Regions from separate parts of the Nocardia sp. NPDC058658 genome, predicted to be linked through region 3. Evidence: riboswitches for the same ligand, from Rfam matches in the RefSeq annotation. Region 3 holds a riboswitch; each other region holds the start of a gene.
What was found. A riboswitch is a leader RNA that binds a small molecule or an ion and turns the genes downstream of it on or off. The one in region 3 is predicted to bind S-adenosylmethionine.
Positions count from the first base shown of each region.

Region 1: another riboswitch for S-adenosylmethionine. It lies ahead of ACFWUP_RS27265 (AfsA-related hotdog domain-containing protein); the one in region 3 lies ahead of ACFWUP_RS18755 (amino acid ABC transporter permease).
Region 2: another riboswitch for S-adenosylmethionine. It lies ahead of ACFWUP_RS27300 (ABC transporter substrate-binding protein); the one in region 3 lies ahead of ACFWUP_RS18755 (amino acid ABC transporter permease).

Region 1 covers NZ_JBHXRR010000027.1:79-6,400, reverse strand. Annotated here, with positions in the region: gene ACFWUP_RS27275 (hypothetical protein) at 1-471, opposite strand, end outside; gene ACFWUP_RS27270 (HAD family hydrolase) at 465-1,193, opposite strand; gene ACFWUP_RS27265 (AfsA-related hotdog domain-containing protein) at 1,190-1,969, opposite strand; SAM riboswitch class IV at 1,983-2,095, opposite strand; gene ACFWUP_RS27260 (SRPBCC family protein) at 2,240-2,692, shown strand; gene ACFWUP_RS27255 (MarR family winged helix-turn-helix transcriptional regulator) at 2,742-3,191, opposite strand; gene ACFWUP_RS27250 (SMP-30/gluconolactonase/LRE family protein) at 3,306-4,238, shown strand; gene ACFWUP_RS27245 (alpha/beta fold hydrolase) at 4,225-5,004, opposite strand; gene ACFWUP_RS27240 (DUF6585 family protein) at 5,251-6,003, shown strand; gene ACFWUP_RS27235 (suppressor of fused domain protein) at 6,052-6,322, shown strand, end outside.
Region 2 covers NZ_JBHXRR010000027.1:7,722-14,043, forward strand. Annotated here, with positions in the region: gene ACFWUP_RS27290 (MFS transporter) at 1-1,135, opposite strand, end outside; gene ACFWUP_RS27295 (FMN-dependent NADH-azoreductase) at 1,113-1,739, opposite strand; SAM riboswitch class IV at 1,957-2,071, shown strand; gene ACFWUP_RS27300 (ABC transporter substrate-binding protein) at 2,091-3,239, shown strand; gene ACFWUP_RS27305 (ABC transporter permease) at 3,239-5,074, shown strand; gene ACFWUP_RS27310 (ABC transporter ATP-binding protein) at 5,055-5,951, shown strand; gene ACFWUP_RS27315 (ABC transporter ATP-binding protein) at 5,941-6,322, shown strand, end outside.
Region 3 covers NZ_JBHXRR010000012.1:69,735-81,474, reverse strand. Annotated here, with positions in the region: gene ACFWUP_RS18775 (glycosyltransferase) at 1-175, shown strand, start outside; gene ACFWUP_RS18770 (AbrB/MazE/SpoVT family DNA-binding domain-containing protein) at 250-585, shown strand; gene ACFWUP_RS18765 (hypothetical protein) at 669-878, shown strand; gene ACFWUP_RS18760 (hypothetical protein) at 935-1,648, opposite strand; SAM riboswitch class I at 1,891-1,983, shown strand; gene ACFWUP_RS18755 (amino acid ABC transporter permease) at 2,082-2,972, shown strand; gene ACFWUP_RS18750 (amino acid ABC transporter ATP-binding protein) at 2,969-3,730, shown strand; gene ACFWUP_RS18745 (ABC transporter substrate-binding protein) at 3,763-4,722, shown strand; gene ACFWUP_RS18740 (LLM class flavin-dependent oxidoreductase) at 4,751-5,821, shown strand; gene ACFWUP_RS18735 (ABC transporter substrate-binding protein) at 5,818-7,431, shown strand; gene ACFWUP_RS18730 (ABC transporter permease) at 7,431-8,510, shown strand; gene ACFWUP_RS18725 (ABC transporter permease) at 8,503-9,399, shown strand; gene ACFWUP_RS18720 (dipeptide ABC transporter ATP-binding protein) at 9,396-11,015, shown strand; gene ACFWUP_RS18715 (LLM class flavin-dependent oxidoreductase) at 11,012-11,740, shown strand, end outside.

The sequences.
Region 1 (6,322 bases), on a different contig from region 3:
GATCGAGACTTCCACTGTGCCGCGGGCTTTCAGCCAGTCGCCGAGGGTGACGGGGGCGGTGAGTTTGCGGCCGTCTTCGGGGCGCAGGTCGGGGATGGGGACTTCGTGGAAGGGGTAGCTGGGGCGGGTGACCGTGGCGGCCGCCGGTAGCTGGTCGGGCGCGAAGACGATGGGATAGTTGTTGGCGGGCAACGGGAGTGGGAGCGTGTGCAGGACCAGGTCGCTGTCTTCGGCCGAGAGTTCTTCCGGCAGTTCATGAATCACCTTGTAGGGCAGACTTTCGCCGAAGGTGGGCAGTGGGGTGTCGGCCGCGACCACGGCTCGGCCCCAGCGCCGGACTACCGAGCCATCGGGACCGGCCTCGTTCAGGAATCCGACGACGATGAAATCGCCTGCCGCATCCACGATTTCACTGGGCGGGTAGAGCGGCCCCTGGGTGGTGGGGGTCAGGTCGTACAGACGCTTCACCATACGGAAGCCACCTTTCGATCATCGGAGAATTCGTTGCCGGTCGCGTCGCCGAGGCGGTCGCTCAGGTGCCGCCAGGTGCCGCTGCGCGCGGCGGCCACCAGTTTCGGGTCGGTGCCGCGGTAGGCGGGGCGGGCCACCAACCAGAGGAACGGCAGGTCGGTGCCGTGATCGCCGTAACCCCAGGTGTCGTTGGCGCTGATGCCGTGCTCGCGCAGGTACTCCACCACCGCCTCCCCCTTGGCCGCGCCGATCATCGGCTCGCGCACCTCGCCGGTGAGCACGCCGTTCGCGTCGACCAGCGGTTCGGTGGCGATGATGTGGTCGGCGCCTACCGCGGCGGCCACGGGTGCGATCGCCGGTGCGAAAGAACCGGACAGCAGTACCGTGCGAACCCCGGAGTCCCGGTGCTCCCGCAGTGCCTGCACCGCATCGGCATAGAACGCGGCACCCTCGGCCGCGAACTCGTCGAACCAGCGTTGACCGGCCGCCACCAGCGCGGCGTACTCGACACCGCGGTAGGTCCGGTAGTACTCCCGGTTGATCTCCTCGCGCGGCGCACCGGCCTCGGCCCTGGCTTTGAGATCGTCGGTGACACGGGCGTATTCGCTGCCGTCGTCACCGTTCTCGGCGAGCCAGAATCGCAGGAAAGTGAACATCGACTTCACCGTGATCAGGGTTTCGTCCACGTCGAAGAACGCAGCCCTCGGGCGCTGACCGCTCACGCAGGCACCCCCAGATGCGCGGTGACCGCTTTGGCCGCCTTCGCCCGTTCGATCTGGGCGATCCGGTCGTTGGGCAGCGCGGTGAACTCGATACGCGAGCCGGCGACGGTCTTGTCGAACTGGCGCACCTCGGTCTCGATGACGAACTGCAGCTTGCCCGGATCGTCGATCGAGATCGGCGTGAGCTGGGCGTGCAGCGTCGCGGGCAGCGGGAACAGGAACGAAGTGAACCGCAGGTCGACGTTGTTCCACACGATGTAGAAGTGCTCCTGCGGCCTGCGCACCCCGTACTCGAGTTCGAACGCGGCAAGGAACAGCTGCCGCACCGCCTCGATCACCACAATGCCCTGCACGTGCTCACCGGTCTGGTGGTCGAGCAGCAGTTCGTTGTCGCTGTCCAGACGCAGATCCGCTTCGAAGGCGTTCTCCTCGATACGCCGCAGCCCCGCCAACAGCACATTGGAGTGCTGGTACTTGTGCACATGGTGCCTGCGCGCAGGCTCGGCGATCTCGCCGACCACCCGGACTCGCGCCTGCGGTGCGTGCACGGCCGCCACGTGCTCCAGGTAGTCGAGATCGTGACGGGTGATGCCCTGGCCCAGGTGAACGGCCAGTTCCTGATCGACGAACCGACCGCTGCGCAACAGCGCCACCAGCCCCGAGACGGTGTGTACCCGCTCGTCCGCGGTGATCCCGAGGAAACGGTCGGCCACCACGACGAACGCGGTCGCCACCGCTTCCGGGGCGCGAGTGGCGTCGAGTTGGACTACAGACATGGATAGACCTCCAGAAAGACGCTTACAGCAGGTGAGTCCCGCCATCCGGTCGTCACCCGGAGCACCCCGCCGCCGCTGGAGGGTTGCCGCCCAGCAAGCCGGGGCTCGATGCTGGAACTCGTGACCGTGCTCCGAAAGGTAAACGGCCGCAATAATTTTGAAAACCTTTCCGACCAGCATGCGAAAAATCCGCCCACGGGCGGAGGTAGGGCGGAAACCAGGTGCCTATGCTGAGCGTGACAGTCCGTCACGTATATCCCGGAGGCACCGTTGCCGAACACTCTCGAAGCCAGCATCGACATCGCCGCATCGCCGGAGAAGGTCTGGTCGGTCCTGTCCGATCTGAGCCGGATGTCCGAGTTCAGCCCGACGACGGTGAAGATGGTCGCGGTCGGCGGCGTGCGCGAAGGCGCGTTCACCGTCAACGTCAACAAGGTCGGCTGGAAGATCTACCCGACCACCTCGCGGATCGTGCGCTTCGAGCCGAACACGGCGTTCGCTTTCCGGATGAACGAGAACCGCACGACCTGGACCTACGAACTCTCCCCCACCGCTACCGGCACGCGCGTCGTCGAGACCCGCACCGTCGATCCCAAGGGCCTGCCCGGCTGGCTGGTCAAGACGATCAAGGTCGCCATGGGCGGCGAGCAGAAGTTCGAAGCCGATCTGATTGCGGGAATGCAGGAGACGCTGAGCAAGGTGAAGGTCGCCGTAGAGAGCTGACCTGAAGTTCTTCAAAGCCCGCCGGAGACCATCCGGCGGGCTTTTTTCGTCACGCCGGGTTGTCGCGGATCTCGTCGAGCGCCTGCGTGCTGCGGGTGAGCAGCTCCCGCAACACCGCCAGCTCGGCTGCGGTGAATTGCTCGGCGAGGGTGCGCTCCACTGCGATCGCGCGCGCGTCGGCGTCGTTCATCACCGCACGACCCTGCTCGGTGAGGCGGGTTTCCAGCACGTTCTTGTGCCACTCGTGGGGGGTGCGATCGACGAGGCCGCGGTCCTGCAGGTTGGTCAGGACAGTGTTCATCGTCGGCGGGGTGACGCCCGCCAGCCTCGCCAAGGCGGCGGCCGAGATGCCGGGGTTCTCCGCGAGGTACATCAGCGCGCTGTACTGCGGGACGGTCAGGCCTGCCGGTTTCAGCGCGGCCGTCTTCGTCGCGATCAGGGCTTGCTCGGCCCGCTTGAGGTACGAGCCGAGCCTCTCGGCGGCGGGCATGGACGTCATGCGTGCATGATATCCGCCCATCAATTCGTAACCCTGTTGACGATCATAACGACTCTAATCTACGTTACTGCCTACTGATTGATGTTTGCCATTACATCACCGAGAGGCTTCACCATGTTGCGAACCGTCACCCTTGCCGCCGCCTGCCTGACCCTCGCCGCGTGCGGGACCTCGCCCGCCGCGCCCACGCTGAGCACGGCGTACGAATTGCCCGGCAACGCCGTGTACCCCGAGGGCATCGGCCTAGACCCGCGCAACGGGGACACCTACGTCGGGTCGTTCGCCGATGGTTCGGTGTATCGCGCGGGTGCAAACGCCGCGCGCGCGGAGGTCTTCCTGCCCGCGGGTGCCGACGGGAGGAAGACGGCGAACGGGGTGAAAGTCGATTCGAATGGTCGACTGTGGGTGATCGATTCCGGTGTGGGAGTGAGTGTTTACGACACCGGCTCGCGGGCGCTGCTCGCGCGATTCGACGTGCCCGGTGCCGCACCACGATTCGTCAACGATCTGGACTTCGGCGCCGACGGGACGGCGTATTTGACCGACAGCGTTCGCAATGTCGTCTACAAAGCCGCGATCGGCAGTAGTGAATTAACTGTCGCCTACGATTTGACCGCGATGGCCGGCGATCCGAAGGCGTTCGCGCTCAACGGCATTGCGGCCGATCGGGACGGACGGTATCTGATCGTCGTCGCGATGTCAGCGGCCGAGCTGTATCGCATCGATCTCGCCGGTGGCGCGGAGCCCATCCGAAAAGTAGCGCTGAGCGGCGGCGATGCTCGCAACGGTGACGGGTTGGAGCTGCGCGACAACACGCTGTGGATCGTCCACAATCTCGACAACACCATCAGCCGCTGGACGCTCACCGACAACGGCGCAACCGCCACCCGCGCAGGCGAATTCCACGATCCCACACTGAGTATTCCTACGACGCTGGTGCATTCGGGCGATCGGGCGCTTGTCGTGTCGTCGCAATTCGACAAGGGCGGGCCGATGGGTCAGGGCGTGCCTGACACCTTCGTGGTCTCGGCGGTCAGCGGGTTCTAGCGATGAATTCGCTGAGCACGGAGACGAATTCGTCCGGCTGCTCCACCTGCGGTGAGTGGCCCGCGTGTTCCACGAGATGGGTTTGCGCACCGGCGGCGGCGAAACGGACGAGGGTTTCGGTGCTGTCGTAGAGGTGGTCGTGGCGGCCGTGGACGACGAGGACGGGTTGAGCGAGGGCTTCGGCGCGGGTATCGAGGGGTGCCGCGGCGAAGTCGTCGGCTCTGGCGCCGACCGCGTAGGCGAGGCCTGCGGGCAGGGTGGCACGGAAGTCGCGGACCAGGGCTTCGGCCAGGCCCGGTGCCGAGTCGTAGCGGAAGCGGGGCGCGAAGCCCGGGCGGCCGCCGAGGCGGATCACCGGGGCCGGCGTCCAACGCTGGGCCAGGCGAACCGCCCACGGGCGGACAACCCACTTCGCGACGGTCGGGATGCGCGCGGCCCGATAGTCGGGAGCCTGGCCGACGACCACCACGCGCGAAACCCGGCTCGACGTGGCGGCGAGTTCCAGGGCGATCTCGGCGCCGAAGGAGTGGCCGACCACCGTCACATCGGTGAGCTCGAGGTCGGCGAACAGGGCGGTGAGCGGGGCGGTGCGGGCGGCGGCGCCGAAGTCGCCGTCGGCGCCCAACTCCTGCATGTCGACCCGGATCACCCGGAATTCGGTCGTCATCCGCTCGGCGACACCCGCGAACCAGTCGACCGAACCCGGAATGCCGTGGATGCACACGATCACGGGTGCGGTGGGCTCGCCTTCGTCAAGAAACCTCACGTCAACGACCCTAGTCAGTTCGAAGAGTTGCCGCCCATACCGTACGACCAAGGCGCTGCGGCGGGATTCTTCGTCGCTTTACCATCGGCAGAACCATTCCGCCCGGTCGCGGCCAGGATTTCCGAACTGTACCGGTGGCAATATTCCGCCCGTTCGCATACGCTTCGCCGCGGATGAAAACGCCTCATGGAGGGACGAGTGATCACTCCGAACAGGCCGGAGGACGTAGCCGAAAGGCGGCACGCAGTGCCGTTGACACAGTTGATACACCTGATGGCGGAGTATCAGCATCTCGGCGCGCACCGTGACACCTTTCTCGCTACCCCCGCCGACGACACCTTCGTACGCGGCTGCGGCATCGTCGCGGGCTGCATCGCCACCATCGGCGTCATCGTGGCCGCGGTCGGCGCGTGGCAGGGCGGTATCGCACTGCTGGTGATCGCCGCCGCGCCCGTGCTGCTCGCGCTGCGCCGCGGGGTGATCAACCGGCAGAACCGCGCCGCCCGCATCGACCTGTTCGACCACGGCGTCACCGTGTACCGCTCGGGGCAGCGGGTGGCCGGATTCCGTTGGGACAGCACCGAAGTGCGTCAGCACGAGATCCCCTTCCACGACACCACCCCCGTCACCTACCTGCTGGAACTGTCGGGCCCCAACGGTGTGCAGGCGACCATCGACGAAGAGGGTTTCGCCCGCGCCCGCGAATGGGCCCGCGCCATCCAATCCGCCGTCACCGCAACCCAACTCCCCGCCGCGGTAGCCGCCATCGACAATGGCGAAACAGTCGCCTTCGGCGACCTCGCCCTTTCCCTCGACGCCCTCACCTACCGCACCCAAGCCCTCCCCTGGGAAGACATCCAACTCATCGACGCCCGCAGCGGCCACATCCGCATCAAACTCGCCGGCGTCTGGATGTCCCTCGGCCCCGTCAGCACCATCCCCAACTTCTACATCTTCAACGAACTGGCTGAGAGGCTGCGACTCACGCCGGTGGGGTAGACCTGGTGTAATCCCTTGTACATCAACCACATTCACTAAGATCAGCCCGTGGATGATCCGTCCGGCCTCATGGCTATCGAAAACGCGCTACAGCCGATATACGGCGATACCGAAGGTCAGCAATGGGGGACACTGATCTCCTGGACGCTGGGTGGCCCCGACCCGCTGGATCCGGTCAGGGTGTACCCGCGAGCCGACCCCGTGCCGCACTGGCATTACATAAGTTTCGGGATGACCGAGCTCGACGAAAAGGAATCCGAGAACCCCGAGGAGTCCGGCTGGGGCTTCGAATTCACGTTCCGGCTCACTAGGGCACCAT
Region 2 (6,322 bases), on a different contig from region 3:
CGAGTGTTGCGATAGCTAGTGCTACAGCTGTGAATCCGTTTCCGGCTACCAGGTTGGCCAGTTGGGGGCCTGCGCTGGCGCCGAGGAACAGGGCGAAGGTGTAGACGGCGGTGGCGGCGCCTCTGGCTTCGCCTGCTCGGGCGGCGATGGCTTGGACGGCTGCTGGGGCGGCGATTGCTATTGCGGCTACGAAGACGAAAAGCCAAGTCCCCAGCCAGATTCCACCGAAGGGTAGGGCTGCGATGGCGGCGGTGGTTCCGGCTGTTGTCAGAGAGATGATCAGGCGGCGTTCCGGGTTGATCGCACCCAGTCTGGTCGCCAGGAGCGGGATTGCGATCATCGCGGGGATGGCGCTGGCCCGCAACACCAGTAGGGCGGTGCTACTGGTGCCGACGCCTTCGGGCGGCGCGAGTTGTACGCCGGTGTAGATCCCGACGAAGGAGCCGAGGACGGCAAGGCAGCTGAGGTAGAGCAGGGCCAGGCGTGGCGCGCGCAGCAAGGAGGCGAATGCGGTGAAGGCCGAGGCCGTCGATGCTGTCGAGTCGGCGCGTCGCCCTGGTTCGAGTACCGCCCGCAACAGCAGTGCCGAGATCGCGAAACCCGCCGCGCCGACCACGAACACCGCTTGCCAGCCGAACGCGGCGTCGACGAGTTGCGCGAACACCTGCGCGAGCACGCCCGCGCCGAGGAACGAGCTGGTCAGGCAGGTCAGGGCAAAGACCCTGCGCTCCGGCGCGATGCGTTCGGCGAGGTAGGCGAACGCGGCCGGTGCGAAGAACGAGGCCGTCAACCCCTGCACCACCCGCGCGGTGATCCCGGCTCCGAGACTCGGTGCCGCGATCACCGCAAGGGTGGACAAGGCCGTCGCCGCCAGACCCCCGACGATCACCGGGCGGCGTCCCCATCGGTCCGACAGCGGGCCGGTGACGAGGAAGCCTGCGCCGTAGGCGAGCCCGAAGGCAGTGGTTGTCCAGGTCACCGCGGCGCGGGTGGTGTCCCACGCCGCGGCCAGCTCGCCGAGCACCGGCAGCACCACGTAGAGCTGTCCGACGACGAGAATCCCGACGGCACAGATCGTCGCGACCGTCCGCCCCGTCGGCGCCCATGTCGCTTCAGTAGTCGCCGGCGAGCTCACGCGCCCGCTCCTGCGCGGCAGCGAACCCGACCTGCGGGTCCTCGGTGAGCACGGTGGGCGCGAAGCGGATCTCGGCGACGTCCTTCACGCCGATGAATCGCAACCAGTCGTGCACGAACGGGGTGGCGAAGTCGCTGCCGAACTGGATCGGCACGCCCGGCTGGTGCACGCCACTGGTGAACACCGTGACCGCGCGCTTGCCTTCCAGGAGCCCGCTGTAGCCGACCTCGGGATCGAAGCCGAATGCCCAGCCGGGCTGGGTGATGATGTCGATGTACTGCTTGAGGATGTAGGGCACGCCGTGATTCCAGATCGGGAGGTTGACGACGTAGAGGTCGGCGGCGGCGAACCGGTCGAAGACGGTGCGGGCCTGTTCCCAGGCGGCGACCTGTTCGGGGGTCTGTTCGGAGCCGGTGAACACGGCCAGTTTGGCCGCGGCGGCGTCGGTGCCGAAGTCGGGCAGTCCGGCTTCGAACAGGTCGAGCGTGTCGACCTGCAAGTCGGAATCCTTCGCTGTGAGCGCTTCGGTGAAAGTGGTTGCGATAGCACGGGATTGGCTGAGTTCGCCGCGTGCGGAGGCGTTGATGTGCAGCAGTGTGGTCATGAGAAAAGAAGTACCGAGCACGGCGAACCGCGACAATGATTTGTCGCACGCTGCGCGGATTGTCGAGTGCGCGCCGCAGTTTTTGTCTCGAGCTGATCGCAAAACACCCCGCGCCGAATCGTCGCAGCTAGCGCCGTATCCGAGTGCCGCGCAACCACATCGAGTACCCCGAAGTCGAAAAGGCCACGCCCGAATCCGCTGCTAGATTTCGGCCCACGGTCACGAGTATCAGCACGTTCGAGCCCCGGCTCGCTGATCGGCAACCCTCGCTTGCGGTGGGGTGCCCCGGGTGACGACCAGGCGATATCGATCGGGTATCGCAAGCGCTGTCTTCACGAAGGAAAACCAGCAATGAGCAAGTTCTCTCTCGGCTCGCGCCGTGGTCTCAAAATTGTGGCGGGTGCGCTGGCCGTGGCGGCTGCGGTCGCCGGGTGCAGTGACAGTAGCGAATCTACAGACGGCCCTGTCTATTTCGGCATCTCCGGCCCGAAGACCGGCCCCTCCGCCGAGTACGGTCGCCTGTGGCAGCAGGGTTTCGATCTGGCACTGGACGAGATCAACGCGGCGGGCGGGATCAACGGCCGCAAGGTCGAATTGAAGTGGGAGGACTCGCAATCCGACCCCAAGCAGACCGTCCCGATCGCCACCAAGTTCGTCGACGACAAGTCCATCATCGCCGAGCTCGGCGACTTCTCCTCGCCCGCCTCGATCGCGGCCTCGCCGATCTACAACCGCGGCAAGCTCGTTCAGTACGGCTTCACCAACTCCGCCGTCGACTTCACCAAGGCGGGCAACTACTCGTGGAGCCCCTCGATCACCCTCGATGTGTTCCAGGAACGCAATGCGCAGTGGGTGTCGACGAAGGCCAAGAAGGTCTCGGTCGTCTATCTCGAAACTGATTGGGGCAAGCAGGCTTTCAGCCTGTTCGAGAAGTTCGCCGCGCAGAAGGGTGTCGAGGTCGTGTACTCCTCGCCGATCCTGCCCGACTCCACCGATGTGAAGCCGATCCTGATCAAGGGCCGCGAAGCCGACCCCGAGGCGTTCGTGCACCTCGGTTACGGCCCCGACGGCGCGCTGGTGGTCAAGCAGCTGCGTGACGTGGGCTTCTCCGGCCAGTTCTTCGGCGGCCAGAACACCCCGCAGTTCATCTCGCTGGCGGGCGCGGCGGCCGAGGGCGACATCGTCAACGGCGTCTTCAGCCCGGCCGACCCGGACCCGAAGGTGCAGGACTTCGTCACCAAGTTCCGCAAGAAGTTCAACACCGATCCGGGCGACTTCAACGTCTACGCCTACGACGCCGTCAATGTGCTCGTCCAGGCCGCGAAGAAGGGCGGCGCGACGCGCGAGGGCATCCTCGAGGGACTGAAGACCGAGACCGCGTTCACCGGAATCGGTTTGGGCACTTTCGCTTTCGATCAGGAGACGCGTCGCCCCAAGGGCGTGTCCCCGCGTGAGCTGGTGCTCGAGGATGGCAAGTTCGTGCCGACCGGCAACCGCTGATGTTCGACACACTCATCGCCGGTGTGGTCCACGGCAACGCGTACGCGCTGCTCGCCGTGGGCATCACCCTTATCTTCGGCGTCACCAATGTCATCAACTTCGCGCACGGCGCGGTGTTCGCCCTCGGTTCCATGCTCGGCTGGTGGCTGATCGCCGAGCAGGGCTTTCCTCTGTGGCTGACCATCGTGCTCGTGGTCGCGGCCACCGCCATCGTCGGCATTCTCATCGATCTGCTGGCGGTGCATCCGCTGCGCAAGGCACCGGCCATCGGGGCGCTGTTGGCGACGGTGGCGGCTGGGTTGATCATCGAGAACCTGACCCAGATCGTGTTCGGTCCCGACACCCGACCGTTCCCACAGGTGTTGCCCACCAACAACTTCCAGCTCGGCGGGGTCCGTTTCGGCACCTCCGACCTGGTGATGTTCGCGCTCACCCTCGTGGTGATGGGTGGCCTGGCCGGTTTCCTGCGGTTCAGCCGCTACGGCCTGGCCATCCGCGCCACCGCCCAGGACCCGGACGCGGCCGCGCAGATGGGCATCGGGGTCGCGCGGATCAAGCTGCTCGCCTTCGCGATCGCGTCGGGCCTCGGTGGTCTGGCGGGCATCTTCGTCGGCATCTACAACTCCAATATCTCCCCGCACAGCGGCACACTGGCCGGGCTCACCGGGTTCGTCGCGGCCACCATCGGCGGGCTCGGGTCCATTCCGGGCGCGGTGATCGGCGGGTTCTTGCTCGGCATCGTCGAAGGCTTCGGCATCTACACCTTCGGTGACGGTTACCGCGACCTGATCACCTTCGGCGTGCTGGTGGCGTTCCTGGTGCTGCGGCCCGGCGGCCTGCTGGCCAAGGTGCCCGCGATCAGCGCCGAACCGCTCACCGGCACCTTCCTCGGGATCGGGCGGCAGTTGCGGGTGCGCTGGTGGCATGCGGTCATCGTGTTCGCGGTCGCCGCGATCGTGGTGCCGCTGGTGGTCGACGACTACGCCATCGTGGTGGGCACCCAGATCCTGGCGTACGCGATCGTCGCGGTGTCGATGACGCTGGTGGCGGGCTCGGCCGGGCAGTTGGTGATCGGGCAGGCCGGTCCGATCGCGATCGGCGCCTACACCTCGGCCGTCCTCACGGTGAACCACGACTGGCCGTTCCTGGCCGCCGCGCTCGCCGGCGGAGTGCTGGCGGCGGTGATCTCCTCGGTGCTCGCCGCGCCGCTGTGGAATCTCAACGGGCACTATGTCGCGATCGCCACGCTCGGGATCGGCATCGTGATCGTGGCGGTGATCCGCAACTGGGAATCGCTCACCCGTGGTTCCTACGGCATCTTCGGCATTCCGGTGCCGAGCGTCTTCGGCCACGAGTTCACCGAGAACACCGAGGTGTATCTGCTCGACCTGCTGTTCCTGGCGGTCACCCTCGCGGTGGTGGTCGGGGTACAGCGCTCGCGCCTTGGCACCGCCCTGCGCGCGGTCGGCGCCGACGAGGTGGCCGCGCGTTCCTCCGGTGTCCCGGTGCGCGACTACAAGGCGCTGGCTTTCGCGATCAGCGCCCTGTTCTCCGGGATCGCCGGTGCGCTGCTCGCCCACCAGTACAGCTACATCGATCCGACCGTGTTCAACCTGCCCATGTCCCTGCTGATCATCACCATCCTCGTGCTCGGCGGGACCGGTTCGCCCTACGGCGCCGTGCTCGGCGCGGTGGTCCTGATCGGCGTTCCCGAGGCGCTGCGTCTGGCGCCGGAGGCTCGCATCCTGCTCTACGGCGTGGTGCTGCTGCTGATCATCCGGTTCCGTCCGCAGGGCGTTCTTGTGAGGAGTGAACGTGTCAGAGTCGCTGCTTGAACCGGTGCTGGCCGTGCGGGGGCTGCGTAAATCCTTCGGTGGTGTGCACGCGGTCGACGGTGTCGAATTCACCGTGGCGCCAGGCGAATTCGTGTCGATCATCGGGCCGAACGGGTCAGGGAAGACGACGACGGTGAATCTCATCTCGGGTCTGCTCCGCCCCGACGCGGGCACGGTCGAGGTCGCGGGCAAGCGGCTGCGGGCGGGCTCGCAGGAGGCCGCGGCGGGTGCGGGGATCGCGCGCACGTTCCAGAACGGGCGCGTGTTCGGCAGTCTCACCGTGCGCGAGAACGTCGAGATCGGCCTGCACACGACCCTCACCGCGGGGCGGCCGTGGCAGTCGCTGGCGCGATTCCCGGTGCTGCGCTGGCTTCCGCTGCTGGCCGAGACCGCACTGGCGCTGGTGCCGACGCCGGCGGTGCGGGCCGAGCGTCGCGCCACCGACGCGCTGGTCGACACCCAGTTGGCCCGTTTTTCCGAACGGCTGGCGCCCCGCGCCGAGAACAACGCCTACACCCTGTCCTACGCCAACCGCCGTCGCACCGAGATCGCCAGGGCACTGGCCCTTCGCCCCACGGTGCTGCTGCTCGACGAGCCGGCGGCGGGCATGAATCAGACCGAGACCGCCGAGGTCGGGGCGCAACTCGCCCAGCTGAAAGCGGGCGGGCAGACGATCGTGCTCGTCGAACACAAGCTGGAATTGGTGAACGCGCTGTCGGACCGGGTGCTCGTGCTCGACGAGGGCCGCGTCATCGCCGAGGGCACACCGGAACAGATCCAGCACGACGAGCGGGTCATCGAGGCCTACCTCGGACGTCGCCGCTCGCGCACGTCCGCCGCGACCGGAGCAGAGAAGGTGACTGTCGGTGCCGATTGACGAAAAGTCCACGCCCATACTCGAATTCGACGAGGTCACCGTGCACTACGGCCCCTCGATTGCCCTGGACAAGGTCTCGCTCGCGGTCCGCCCCGGGGAGATCGTCTCGCTGCTCGGCGGCAATGCCTCCGGTAAGTCGACGACGATGAAGACCGCCCTCGGCCTGCTGCGCCCGACTTCCGGCGCGGTGCGGATCGACGGCGTCGACGTGAGTACCAGTTCACCCGCGACCAGGATCTCGGCCGGTCTCGCCTCGGTTCCCGAAGCGCGCCGGGTGTTTCCGGCGATGACGGTGGAGGAGAATCTCTACGTCGGTGGGTACATCCGCAAGGAACGCCGCGCGGTGCTGGTGGCGCGCGCCGACGAATTGT
Region 3 (11,740 bases):
AACCCGCCGCCCCCCAACACCTTCCGACCTAGCCTCAGCCCTGGCCCACCCGGTAGCAGTGGCCCACTACCTATCCCTGTGGACCCGCTCCCACCACCGCCACCAAACCGGCCGCCTCCGCTGGAAGCAGCGCCCCCTGGTCGCTCCCGACGAGGCCATCGCCCGCCGCGCCTGACCGAGTACCAGCTTGTCGACACAATTGGCGGCCGTCGACTTCTGTAGCACCGTTGCACCGCGCTACCCTGTGGCATGACCGCGATGAGCGTCCGTGCACGCATCCGAGGCAGTCGCCATCAAGTGACTCTGCCTCAGGAAATCCGTGCCGTCCTGCATGTTCGCGAGGATGACGAACTGGAATTCACGGTCAGCGAGGCTGGTGATGTCACGGTGCGCGGCTATCGGTCGATCCCGGTCGATCAGGCATGGTTCTTTACCCCGGAATGGCAGCGCAAAGAGCAAGAAGCTGACCAGGAACTGGCCGCGGGCGTCCCGCACGAGGTCTTCGAAGACGGTGACTCGTTCTTGCGAGGACTGGCCGCCTCCGCAGGCATCGACCTGGCCGAGATCCAGCCCGAGCGGCACTGATGCCCCCCTATGCCTGGTTGACGCTCTTCACCCGAGATTGGCAAAAGTTGACTCGCGATCAGCAAGTAGCCTACCTACGATCGGTGTCGATCCTGGTCGAAGATCTGCGCGCCGGAGCCGGGTTCCGCCCTGGACTGCGCGTCAAGAAGATGAAGGGCTACGACAACATCTGGGAGATGACGTGGGCGCCGGACGGGCGCGCGACGTTCAGTTACGGCGACTCGGTGACGACGGGTGAGGCCCCTGTGATCTGGCGGCGAATAGGCACACACGACATCTTCACCGCTCCATAAGCGAACGACTGTCGCCACGGAGGGTGCCTCAACCGCGCGACGGCGCCTGGCAGGTTTCAAGGAACCTCAGTGATGCCGACGGTCGGAAAGAAGAAGCACGACCGCCCCGCGTTGTCAGTGGTTCCGAAGACGGCAGCCAGCACAGTGCCACGCCCAGTGTCCACAGGCACCGCACGCACGCCACCGACGGGAACAGCGGCGAAGAGAAAGTCGCGAATCGCGTTTTCAGCCAGCGGCCGCAGTTCGACAGGAACCTCGGGCGGAACCATCGCCCGCACGATGTCGGCGATGGGCCCCATCGAAGCCATCCCGCCGCGGCCGGTGCTGATGTTGAGCCAGGCCACCTGCATCCCGGAGGTCTTCGTGGCGGCCGTGTCGGGGGCGAGTCCGTAGGGCAGGAAGGTGAACAGCGTCTGGCCGGACTTCACCGCCGACAGGTCGAGGCCTGGGATGGGCAGCGTGTTCGTCGGCCACGGACCCGGCACCGCACCCGCGACCGCCGGGACGAGGCCCGCGCCGTCACCGGTGCAGTTCGCGGCGACCGTCGGATAGAGGAACGGCTGAATACCCATGGCTTTCAGCGTCTCGACGACGGTCTGGTAGGCGCCGAGGAGATCGCCCGGACCCGCGGCTGGAGTGGTGCTCGGCGCGTCCCTGGTGACGGCGGGCGTCACCGGCGCGGCCGGTTCAGCGGCGGCCGATGGCGCGGTCAGCAGCAGCGCGGCGGCGCAGGCCGTCAGCGCGGTCAGTGTGGTGCAACGACGCCCCATGTTCACGACGTACTCCTCATCGACGCAGAGAAGGCCGACGCTACCGCCTGCGATGGGTGAATCAGGAGAGGTGAAGTAACCGACCGTTCGGCGCGTCGCAATCCCACAGCGAACCGAACCGGGGCAATTGTGGCCACCCCGGCGGCCGGTTCCAACCCCTGCGCTCACGCTGATTTCTACCGTTGCGACCACGACACCTGTGTCACATGCTGATTCAGCTCGGGCCGCGAGGCCGGCGAGCACAACCATCCAGAGCGACCGAGAGACCCGGCTCTACGACGTCGCAGCAACCCGCCCTTCGAGGGTGCGGGTGCTTCTGCCGGGATCGATGGAGGAGTTTTTCGTGCTGACCGCGTCCACTGTCTCCGGCGCCGAGACCGCCCCGCCTGGCGACGCGCCCGCTGAGCTGGAATCCGCAGGCGACCTACCCCGGATCGCCGGATCCTGGCACCCGTGGCGGTGGGTCGTAGCGGTGATCGCGCTGCTGCTGGTGGCACAGTTCGCTCACGGCCTGATCACCAATCCTGGCTGGGACTGGGGCACTTTCGCCCAGTACTTCACCGCGAAGTCGGTGCTGGCCGCCCTCCAGGTCACCCTCGAGCTGACGCTGTGGGGCACCGTCCTCGGTTTCGCGATCGGCACCCTGCTCGCGATCGGGCGAGTGTCGAACAATCCCGTGCTGCGGGTGATCGCCTGGACCTACATCTGGGCGTTCCGTTCGATCCCGCTGATCGTGCAGCTGCTGTTCTGGTTCAACATCGCCTACCTGTACCCCCGGCTGTCGGTGGGCATTCCGTTCGGGCCCGCGTTCTTCGACTTCGAAGTCAACGGCGTGATCAGCGGTTTCACCGCGGCGGTAATCGGCTTGGCCCTGCATCAGGCAGCGTATTCGGCCGAATTGATCCGGGCCGGTCTGCTCGCCGTCGACGGCGGGCAGTTGGAAGCCGCTGCGGCGCTGGGTATTCCGCGCTGGCGGCAGTTCCGCACCATCGTGTTGCCGCAGGCGATGCGCTCGATCCTGCCGAATGCGGCCAACGAGGTGATCAGCCTGTTCAAGGGCACCTCGATCGTGTCGGTGATGGCGATCGCCGAGCTGTTCTACCAGGTGCAGGTGATCTTCGGCCGCAACGGCCGGGTGGTGCCGCTGCTGATGGTGGCCACCGCCTGGTACATCGTGCTCACCACCGCGCTGACGATCGTCCAGTTCTACATCGAACGCCATTACGCCAAGGGCGCGCAGCGTGAGTTGCCGCCGACACCGTGGCAGCGGGTTCGCGCCAAGGTCACCGAGATCGCCGTCGCACCCCGAGGAGCCACCCGATGACCGCCGCGGTACAGGCACGGGGAATCCGTAAGTCCTACAACGGAGCCGAGGTGTTGCGCGGTGTCGATCTGGCGGTGCGCACCGGCGAGGTGGTGGCGTTGATCGGGCCGTCCGGGTCGGGCAAGTCCACCTTGCTGCGGGTGCTGAACCACCTCGAGGCGCAGGACGCGGGCACCGTGCACGTCGACGGCACACTGATCGGCTACCGGCAGCGCGGCAACACACTGCGTCCGCTGCCCGACCACGCGGTGCGCGCCCAGCGCAGCCGGATCGGCTTCGTGTTCCAGCAGTTCAACCTGTTCCCGCATCTCACGGTGCTCGACAATGTCGTGCTGGCCCCGGTCGCGTCGCAGGGTCGTCCGCGCGCTGAGGTGGTCACCGAGGCGAAACAGCTCCTCGACCGGGTGGGACTCGCCGATTTCGCGGATGCCTACCCCCGCAGGCTCTCCGGCGGACAGCAGCAGCGTGTCGCCATCGCGCGGGCCCTGGCTCTGAAACCGCAGCTGATCCTGTTCGACGAACCCACCTCCGCACTCGACCCGGAACTGGTCGGCGAGGTCCTTGCCGTGATCCGCGATCTCGCCTCCACCGGCACCGCCCTGGTGATCGTCACCCACGAAATCGGGTTCGCCCGTGAGGTCGCCGACACGGTCGTCTTCCTCGACGAGGGACAGATCGTGGAACAGGGCGACGCCGCCACGGTCCTCGACCATCCCGAACATCCACGCACGCAGGCATTCCTGTCGCGCGTGCGCTGAGTAACCCTTCCCACGAACAGGTTTCGACACTGATGAAGCTCTCCACACTGATCGGCATCATTTCCGCGGCCACCCTGCTGACCGCGAGCTGCGCCGATCCCGAGTCCGCTGACACCGTGCAGGCGGGCGCGGTCACCTTCGATCTTTCGCCGACCCAGGAGGGACGGGTGCGTGCGGCGAAGGTCGACGCGATCGCCGCCGAAGTGCCGCAGGCGATTCGGGATCGCGGCACCCTCGTGGTGACCGGCGCGGGTACGTCGGCGCCGCCGCTGCGGTTCTACGCCACCGACAACAAGACGGTCGTCGGATCCGAAGTCGACTTCGCCTCCCTGGTCGCCGACAAGCTCGGGCTGAAACTGGATGTGCAGGTGGCCGATTGGACGCAGAACTTCGTGCGTGTCGACTCCGGTGAGGTGGACGCGTTCATCTCGAACGTGACCGTCACCGAGGAGCGCAAAGAGAAGTACGACTTCGCGACCTACCGCAAGGACAATGTCGCGCTCGAGGTGCCGAAGGACAGTTCGCTGGTCTTCACCGACCGCAAGAGCCTGGTGGGCAAGCGCATCGGTGTCGGCGCGGGCACCAATCAGGAACAGTTGCTCGTGAAGTGGAACGAGCAGAACGTCGCCGAGGGCCTCGCGCCGATCGACATCGCCTACTACCAGCAGATCACCGACTACTACCTGGCGCTGGCCTCGAAACGCCTCGACGGCTACATCGGCCCCAATCCCACCGGCGTCTATCACTCCACGACCACCGGCGAAACCAAGCTCATCGCCACCTTCTCCGGTGCAGGCGACGCCCTGCAGGGGGAGATCGCGGTGCTCACCAAGAAGAACAGCGGCCTCAATACCGCCGTGCACAAGGCCCTGGTCGACGCCATCGCCGACGGCAACTACCAGAAGGTCCTCGACCGCTGGGGCCTGGATTCGGAGAAGGTCACCGAGTCGCGCGTCAATCCGCCCGGCCTGCCGAAGAAGCCCACCGCATGAGTTCGTTCTCCAGGTCAGGAGCCCGCGCATGAAATTCCTGCTGATGACACTGATCACCCGGGTACCCGATCCGGTCACCGGCGTGGTCCCGACAACGCGTGAGCGCCTGCACGAGGTGATCGAACAGGCAAGGCGCGCCGAGGAATTCGGCTACGACGGATTCGCCGTCGGCGAGCGCCACGAGGACCCGTTCCTGTCCGCCGCTCCCCCGGTGGTGCTGAGCCATATCGCCGCGGTCACGTCGCGGATCAGCCTGTTCACCGCGGTCACCACCTTGAGCCTGCTCGATCCGGTGCGCGCGTTCGAGGACTACTCCACGCTCGACAACCTGTCCGAGGGCAGGCTCGAGCTGATCATCGGCAAGGGCAACGGGGCGGCGCAGGCGCAGCTCTATCACGTCACCACCGAGGACCAGTGGGAGCGCAATCGTGAAGGGTACGAACTGTTCCGGGCACTGTGGGACAGCGAAGAGGTGACGTGGTCGGGACAGTTCCGGCCGTCACTCACCTCGGCCAAGGCGCTGCCGCGACCGTTGCAGCCGCGTGTGCGGATCTGGCACGGCAGTGCGACGAGCCGGGAGTCGGTGGAACTGGCCGCGCGCCACGGTGATCCGGTGTTCTCGGCCAATGTCACCAACCCGATCGAGCCGTACGCCGAGCTGATCCACCACTACCGTGAACGTTGGGCGCACTATGGTCACGCCCCGGCCGACGCCCTGGTCGGCGCGGGCACGGCGGGTTTCCATGTCGCCCGGACCTCGCAGGAGGCCGTCGAGGTGTTCCGCCCGCTGTTCGAGGCGCGAACCGCGTTGCAGCGCAAGGTCGGCAATCCGGTGGTGTTCGAGACCGTCGAGGACTTCATCGCCCGCTCGTCGGCGCTGGTCGGCAGCCCGGAGCAGGTGATCGACAAGGTCGGCCGCTATCACGAGCAGTTCGGCCACGAGGTGATCCACCTGTCCGCCGAACGCGACGGCCGCACCGAAGCCGATTACCTGGACAGTCTCGAGCTGTTCCAGGCCGAGGTGGCGCCCGAGCTGCGCCGCCGCATTCCGAGCCGTCCGCTGGCCGCAGGCCGTGAATTGTCTGGAGCTATCAAGTGATTCGACATCGTCTCGCCGCGTTCGCCGGTGTGTTCGCCGCCGCGACCACTGTGGTGGCGTGCGGGAGCGGCACCGGAGATCAGGGTGACCAGGCCGGTCCGCCGCAGCCCGGCGGCACCCTGCGCTACGGGCTCTCGCAGGCGCCCACCTGCTCGGACCCGGCGCAGGCCGGCTCGAACCAGACCATCTATGTGACTCGCCAGATCGTCGATTCGCTGACCGACCAGGATCCGAAGACCGGGGCCATCACTCCGTGGTTGGCCGAAAGCTGGGAGGTCAGCCCGGATTCGAAGGTGTTCACGTTCAAGCTGGCCGACGGGGTGAGCTTCAGCGACGGCACCCCGCTGACCGCCGACTCGGTGCGCGACACGTTCGACGCGGTGATCAAGCTTGGCGGGGCGAAGGCTCCACTCGGGACGAGCTACCTCACCAACTACGTCGGCACCACGGCGGTCGACAAGCTCACCGCGCGAGTCGAATTCAGTCAGCCCAACGCCCAGTTCCTCCAGGCTTCCTCGACTTCGCAGCTCGGCATCCTGAGCCAGTCGACCAATGCCAGACCGGTGGAAGCTCGCTGCGCCGGCGACACCATCGGCAGCGGACCGTTCACCTACGCCGAATGGAAGCAGGACACCTCCGCCACGCTGACGAAACGCGCCGGATACCACTGGGGTTCCGCGGTTTTCGCACACGAGGGCGAGTCCTACCTGGATCGGATCGAGTTCACCGTCGTCCCGGAATCAGGGGTGCGCACCGGCAGCCTGGCGTCAGGCCAGCTCGACGCGATCAGCGACGCGCTGCCACAGGACGCACCACAGATCGAAGCGACCGGTGGCCGGGTGCTGTCCACCTCCAACCCCGGCACGCCATTCGGGTTCTCCCTCAACGTGACTCGCGGTCCACTGCGCGATCCGGCGGTGCGCCAGGCGCTGCTTCCGGCACTGGATCGTCAGCAGCTCGTCGACACGGTCCTCGGGCCGCAGTTCAAAACGGCCACATCGATCCTGGCCGCGACGACCCCCGGCTACACGGATCTGTCGGCCGCGCTGGCCTACGACCCGGCCAAGGCGAAGTCGATCTTCGAGCAGGCGGGCTGGGTTCCCGGTCCCGACGGAATAAGGACAAAAGCCGGTGAGCGACTGAGCTTTTCGGTGACATTCAGCCAGGTTTTCGCAGGCAATCAGGCGATCCTGGAACTGGTGCAGCAGCAATTGCGGCAGGTGGGCGTCGAACTGAAGCTCGATCTGGTGTCGACGCCGGAATGGACGGCGCGCCAGAACGCCAAGGACTTCGATTCGAATTATGGCAACAACACCCGCGCCGACGGTGACATCCTGCGTACCTTGTTCTCGCTGACCGGACGCAATCTCAATGCGCGAGGCCCGATTCCGGCACTCGACGAGACCCTCGACAAACAACTCGCCACCAGCGATCCGGCCGCACGCGCGGAACTCATCAAAACCGCTCAGCGGTTGATCCTCGACAACGGGCTCTACATCCCCACGATCGAGCTGTCCCAGGCGATCGGCGCGGCCGCGCACACGCAGGATCTGAAGTTCGAGGCCTCGGCCCGACTGCAGTTCTTCGACACCTGGTTGAGCGGGCACTGATGAGCGGCTCGGACGTGGATTCGCGGGACGCGGGGATTCGCGGCGGTTTCCGGGGTCTGCGCGTCGGCCGACGCAACTCGGCAGGCAGTGGGACCGCCCGGTACCTGGGTTCGCGTGTGTTGCAGGCGGTCTGGGTGTTGTGGGCGGCGTTCACGATCTCGTTCGTGGTGCTGTACCTGCTGCCCGCAGATCCGGTGTCGATGGCGGCCGACAGCGCAGGCACCGGCACGCCGGTCGACCACGCGGCGGTCGCCGAAATGCAGGCCCGCTACGGGTTGGACAAGCCGCTGTGGGAGCAATATGTGACCGCGCTGGGCAATGCGGTCACCGGTGATCTGGGCCGCTCCATCAACACCGGGCAACCGGTCACCGAAGCCCTCGGCGACGCGCTCCCCCACACGCTCGGATTGGCCGCGCTGGCGCTGCTTTTCGCCGTCATCGGCGGCACAATGCTCGCCTTCGCCGCCACCTACACGCGGCGCCCGTGGTTGCGCAACACCCTGAGCGCGCTTCCCCCACTGGGCGTTTCGGTGCCGACGTTCTGGACCGGCCTGCTCCTGCTGCAACTGTTCTCGTTCCGCCTGCACTGGTTCCCCGCCTTCGGCGGCACCGGCCTGCGCGGCACCCTGCTGCCCGCGCTGACCCTGGCCCTGCCGATCGGGGCGGTGCTGGCCCAGGTACTGGCCGCCGGGCTCGAACAGACGTGGCGCCAGCCGTTCACCGAGGTGGCGCTGGCCAAGGGGGCGTCGCGGTGGTGGGTGCAGCGCCGCCATATCGCCCGGTTGGCGAGCGTGCCCGCGTTCACCATCGCCGGCGTGCTGGTGGGCACCATGCTGGCCGGGTCGGTGGTGGTGGAGTCGGTGTTCGCCCGCGCGGGCGTCGGCCGGCTCACCCAGACTTCGGTGCTCAATCAGGACATCCCCGTCGTCCAGGGGGTGGTGCTGCTGTCGGCGCTGATCTTCGTGGCGGTGAACCTCGCGGTCGACCTGCTCTATCCGCTGCTCGATCCGCGCATCACCGGAACGCGGCGATCCACCCGGACCCCCGCCACCGATTCCGAAGGGAGCGAACATGGTTGACGTTCTGGTTCGACGTGAGTCAGTCGCTGATCGACCCGTCGCGAGATCCGTCTCCTCGCGCCGATTTCGCAGTGCCCAGGTGCTCGGCTGGACACGCGGACATCTCGGACTCGTGTTCGCCGGTGTCGTGCTCGTGATCGCCGTCGGCTGGGCGGTGGCACCCTCGGTGTTCGCCTCCGGCGATCCGCTGACCGGGGTACCCGCCGAGAAGTTCCAGGCGCCCAGTGTGGCGCACTGGTTCGGCACCGACAATCTCGGGCGCGACCTCTACACGCGGATGGTGCACGGTGCGGGCCTCTCGCTCACCGCCACGCTCACCGCGGTCGGGATCGCCCTGGTCGTCGGATCGGCGCTCGGGCTGCTGTCCGGCGCGGCGGGCGGCATCGTCGACACCGCGATCATGCGGGTTGTCGATGTGCTGCTGTCGATTCCGTCGCTGTTGCTCGCGCTGGCACTGGTCACCGCGTTGGGCTTCGGAACCCGCAATGTGGCTGTCGCCGTCGGTGTGTCGCTGATCGCGAATTTCGCGCGAGTGATGCGTTCTGAGGTGCTGCGGGTGCGGCACGCGCCGTATGTCGAGGCCGCGCACGCATCGGGGGTGCGCTGGTACGCGGTGCTCGTCCGGCACATCCTGCCCAATTCGTGCCAGCCCGTACTCGCCTTGGCCGCAGTCGAATTCGGTATGGCGGTGCTGGCGGTGTCCTCGCTCAGTTTCCTCGGCTACGGCACCAAACCGCCCACCCCCGAATGGGGTTCGCTGATTTCGGAGGGCCGCAATTTCCTCGCCTCCGCCTGGTGGCTGACGACCTTACCCGGCCTGGTCATCGTCGCCGTGGTGCTGTCGGCCCAGCGTGTCGGGCGCTTCGCAGGAAGGACCACGTCACGATGAGCGATCCTCTGCTTGGAGTCGACGACCTGCACATCGACTATCGGGTCGGCGCGGGCGCTGTCACCGCACTCGACGGCGTGTCGATCACGGTGGACCGCGGGGAGGTCGTCGCCCTCGTCGGGGAGTCCGGCTCGGGCAAATCCACGTTGGCGCACGCGGTGATCGGGCTCCTCGGCGCGTCGGCGCACCTCACCTCGGGCCGGATCGAATTCGGCGGCGAGCAGGTCGATCCCGACGACGAGAAGACGTTGCGGCGACTACGGGGCGCGCGGGTGGGGTTCGTGCCCCAGGATCCCGGCCTGTCGCTGAATCCGGTACTGCGGGTGGGTGATCAGGTGGCGGAGGCCCTGCTCGTCCATCGGCTGGCCGACCGGCGCGGGGCCGCACTGCAGGCTCTGGATCTGCTCGAGGAGGTCGGGCTGGATCGCCCGGAGGTCCGGGCCAGGCAGTACCCGCACGAGTTGTCCGGTGGGCAGCGACAGCGAGTACTGATCGCCATCGCGCTGGCCTGCGGCCCGGAATTGATCATCGCCGACGAACCCACCAGCGCGCTCGACGCGACCGTGGCGCGGCAGGTATTGGACCGGCTGGCCGAACGGACCGCGGCGCGCGGGACGGCGGTGCTGCTGATCACCCACGACCTGGCCGTCGCCGCCGAGCGGGCCGACCGGCTGGTGGTGCTCGAACAGGGTCGGGTCGTCGAATCCGGTTCCACCGCACAGGTTCTGAACCATCCGGCACAGCCCTACACCCAGCGACTGCTGGCAGCCTCTCCCGCCCTGTCCCCTACCGAGTTCCGGCCGCAGCGATTCAGAGCGGAATCACCTTTGCTGTCAGTTCGTGCCCTGCACAAACGATTCCACGCCGGATCGGGCACCATCACCGCGGTCGACGACGTCGAGTTCAGCCTCGACCGTGGCGAAACCCTCGCGCTGGTAGGCGAATCTGGCTCGGGCAAGTCGACGACCGCACGCATCGCGGTGAAACTCACCGAGGCCGACAGTGGAACGGTCACCTTCGACGGCCACAACCTCACCAGTGTCCGCCGCAAGCAGCTGCGCGCCCTGCGCAAACGGTTCCAGGTGGTGTATCAGAACCCGTACTCCTCCCTCGATCCGCGCTGGGATGTCGCCGACATCATCGCCGAACCACTGCGCGCCTACGGCGTCGGCGACCGCGCGAAACGGGTCACCGAACTACTCGAACAAGTCGCGCTCCCAGCAGCTTTCACCACCCGCAAGCCCGCCGAACTGTCCGGCGGACAACGCCAACGGGTGGCGATCGCCCGCGCACTGGCCCTGCGTCCCGATCTCCTGGTACTCGACGAGCCGGTGTCCGCGCTCGACGCCTCGGTACAGGCACAGATCCTGGACCTGCTCGACGATCTGCAAACCGAACTCGCCCTCGGCTACCTGTTCATCTCCCACGACCTGGCCGTCGTGCGCCGGATCAGCGACCGGGTCGCGGTGATGCGCCACGGCCGCATCGTCGAAACCGGCCCCACCGCAACCTTGTTCACCGATCCACAGCACCCCTACACCAGGGAGCTGCTCGCGGCGATCCCCACGCCCGGTACCCGGATCGACCCTCTCGACGGAAAGGACCTCACCCGATGAGCGAGCCAAGCCTGTTCCTCGGCCTCGAAACAGCAGGCACCGGAATACATCCCGCGTCCTGGCGGCGGGCCGACTCCGGCGCCGAAGACCTGTTCACCGCCGACTACTGGATCCGCGTGGTCACCGAGGCCGAGCAGCTCGGGTTCGACGCCGTCTTCCTGCCCGACTCGTTCGGCATCCAATCCGGTGGCGCGGCCGTGACCCGCGGCAGGCTCGACGCCGTCGCCATCGCGGCCCGCACCGCCCCACTGACCAGCCGCATCGGGCTGATCCCGCAGGTGCCGGTGACCCACACCGAACCGTTCCACGTGTCCAAGGCGGTGACCGCGCTCGACTTCGCGAGTCTCGGTCGTGCGGGCTGGGAGGTTACGGTATCCACGGGCGAGGCGAAAGCATTCGGGCGCAAGGCAATTCAGGATTCGACATCGCTGTGGCAGGAGGCCGACGAAGCGGTCGAGGTGGTCACCCGGCTGTGGGACAGCTGGGAGGACGACGCCGAGATCCGCGACGTGCCCACCGGCCGGTTCATCGACCGCGACCGCCTGCACTACATCGACTTCGTCGGCGAACACTTCTCGGTCAAAGGCCCGTCGATCACGCCCCGCTCGCCCCAGGGCCAGCCGATCGTCACGATCCACGCCGACGACGAGGCGTCGACCGAGGTCGCCGTCCACCGGGCCGACCTCATCCGTATCACCGCCCCGGATCTCGCCACCGCCCGTGAA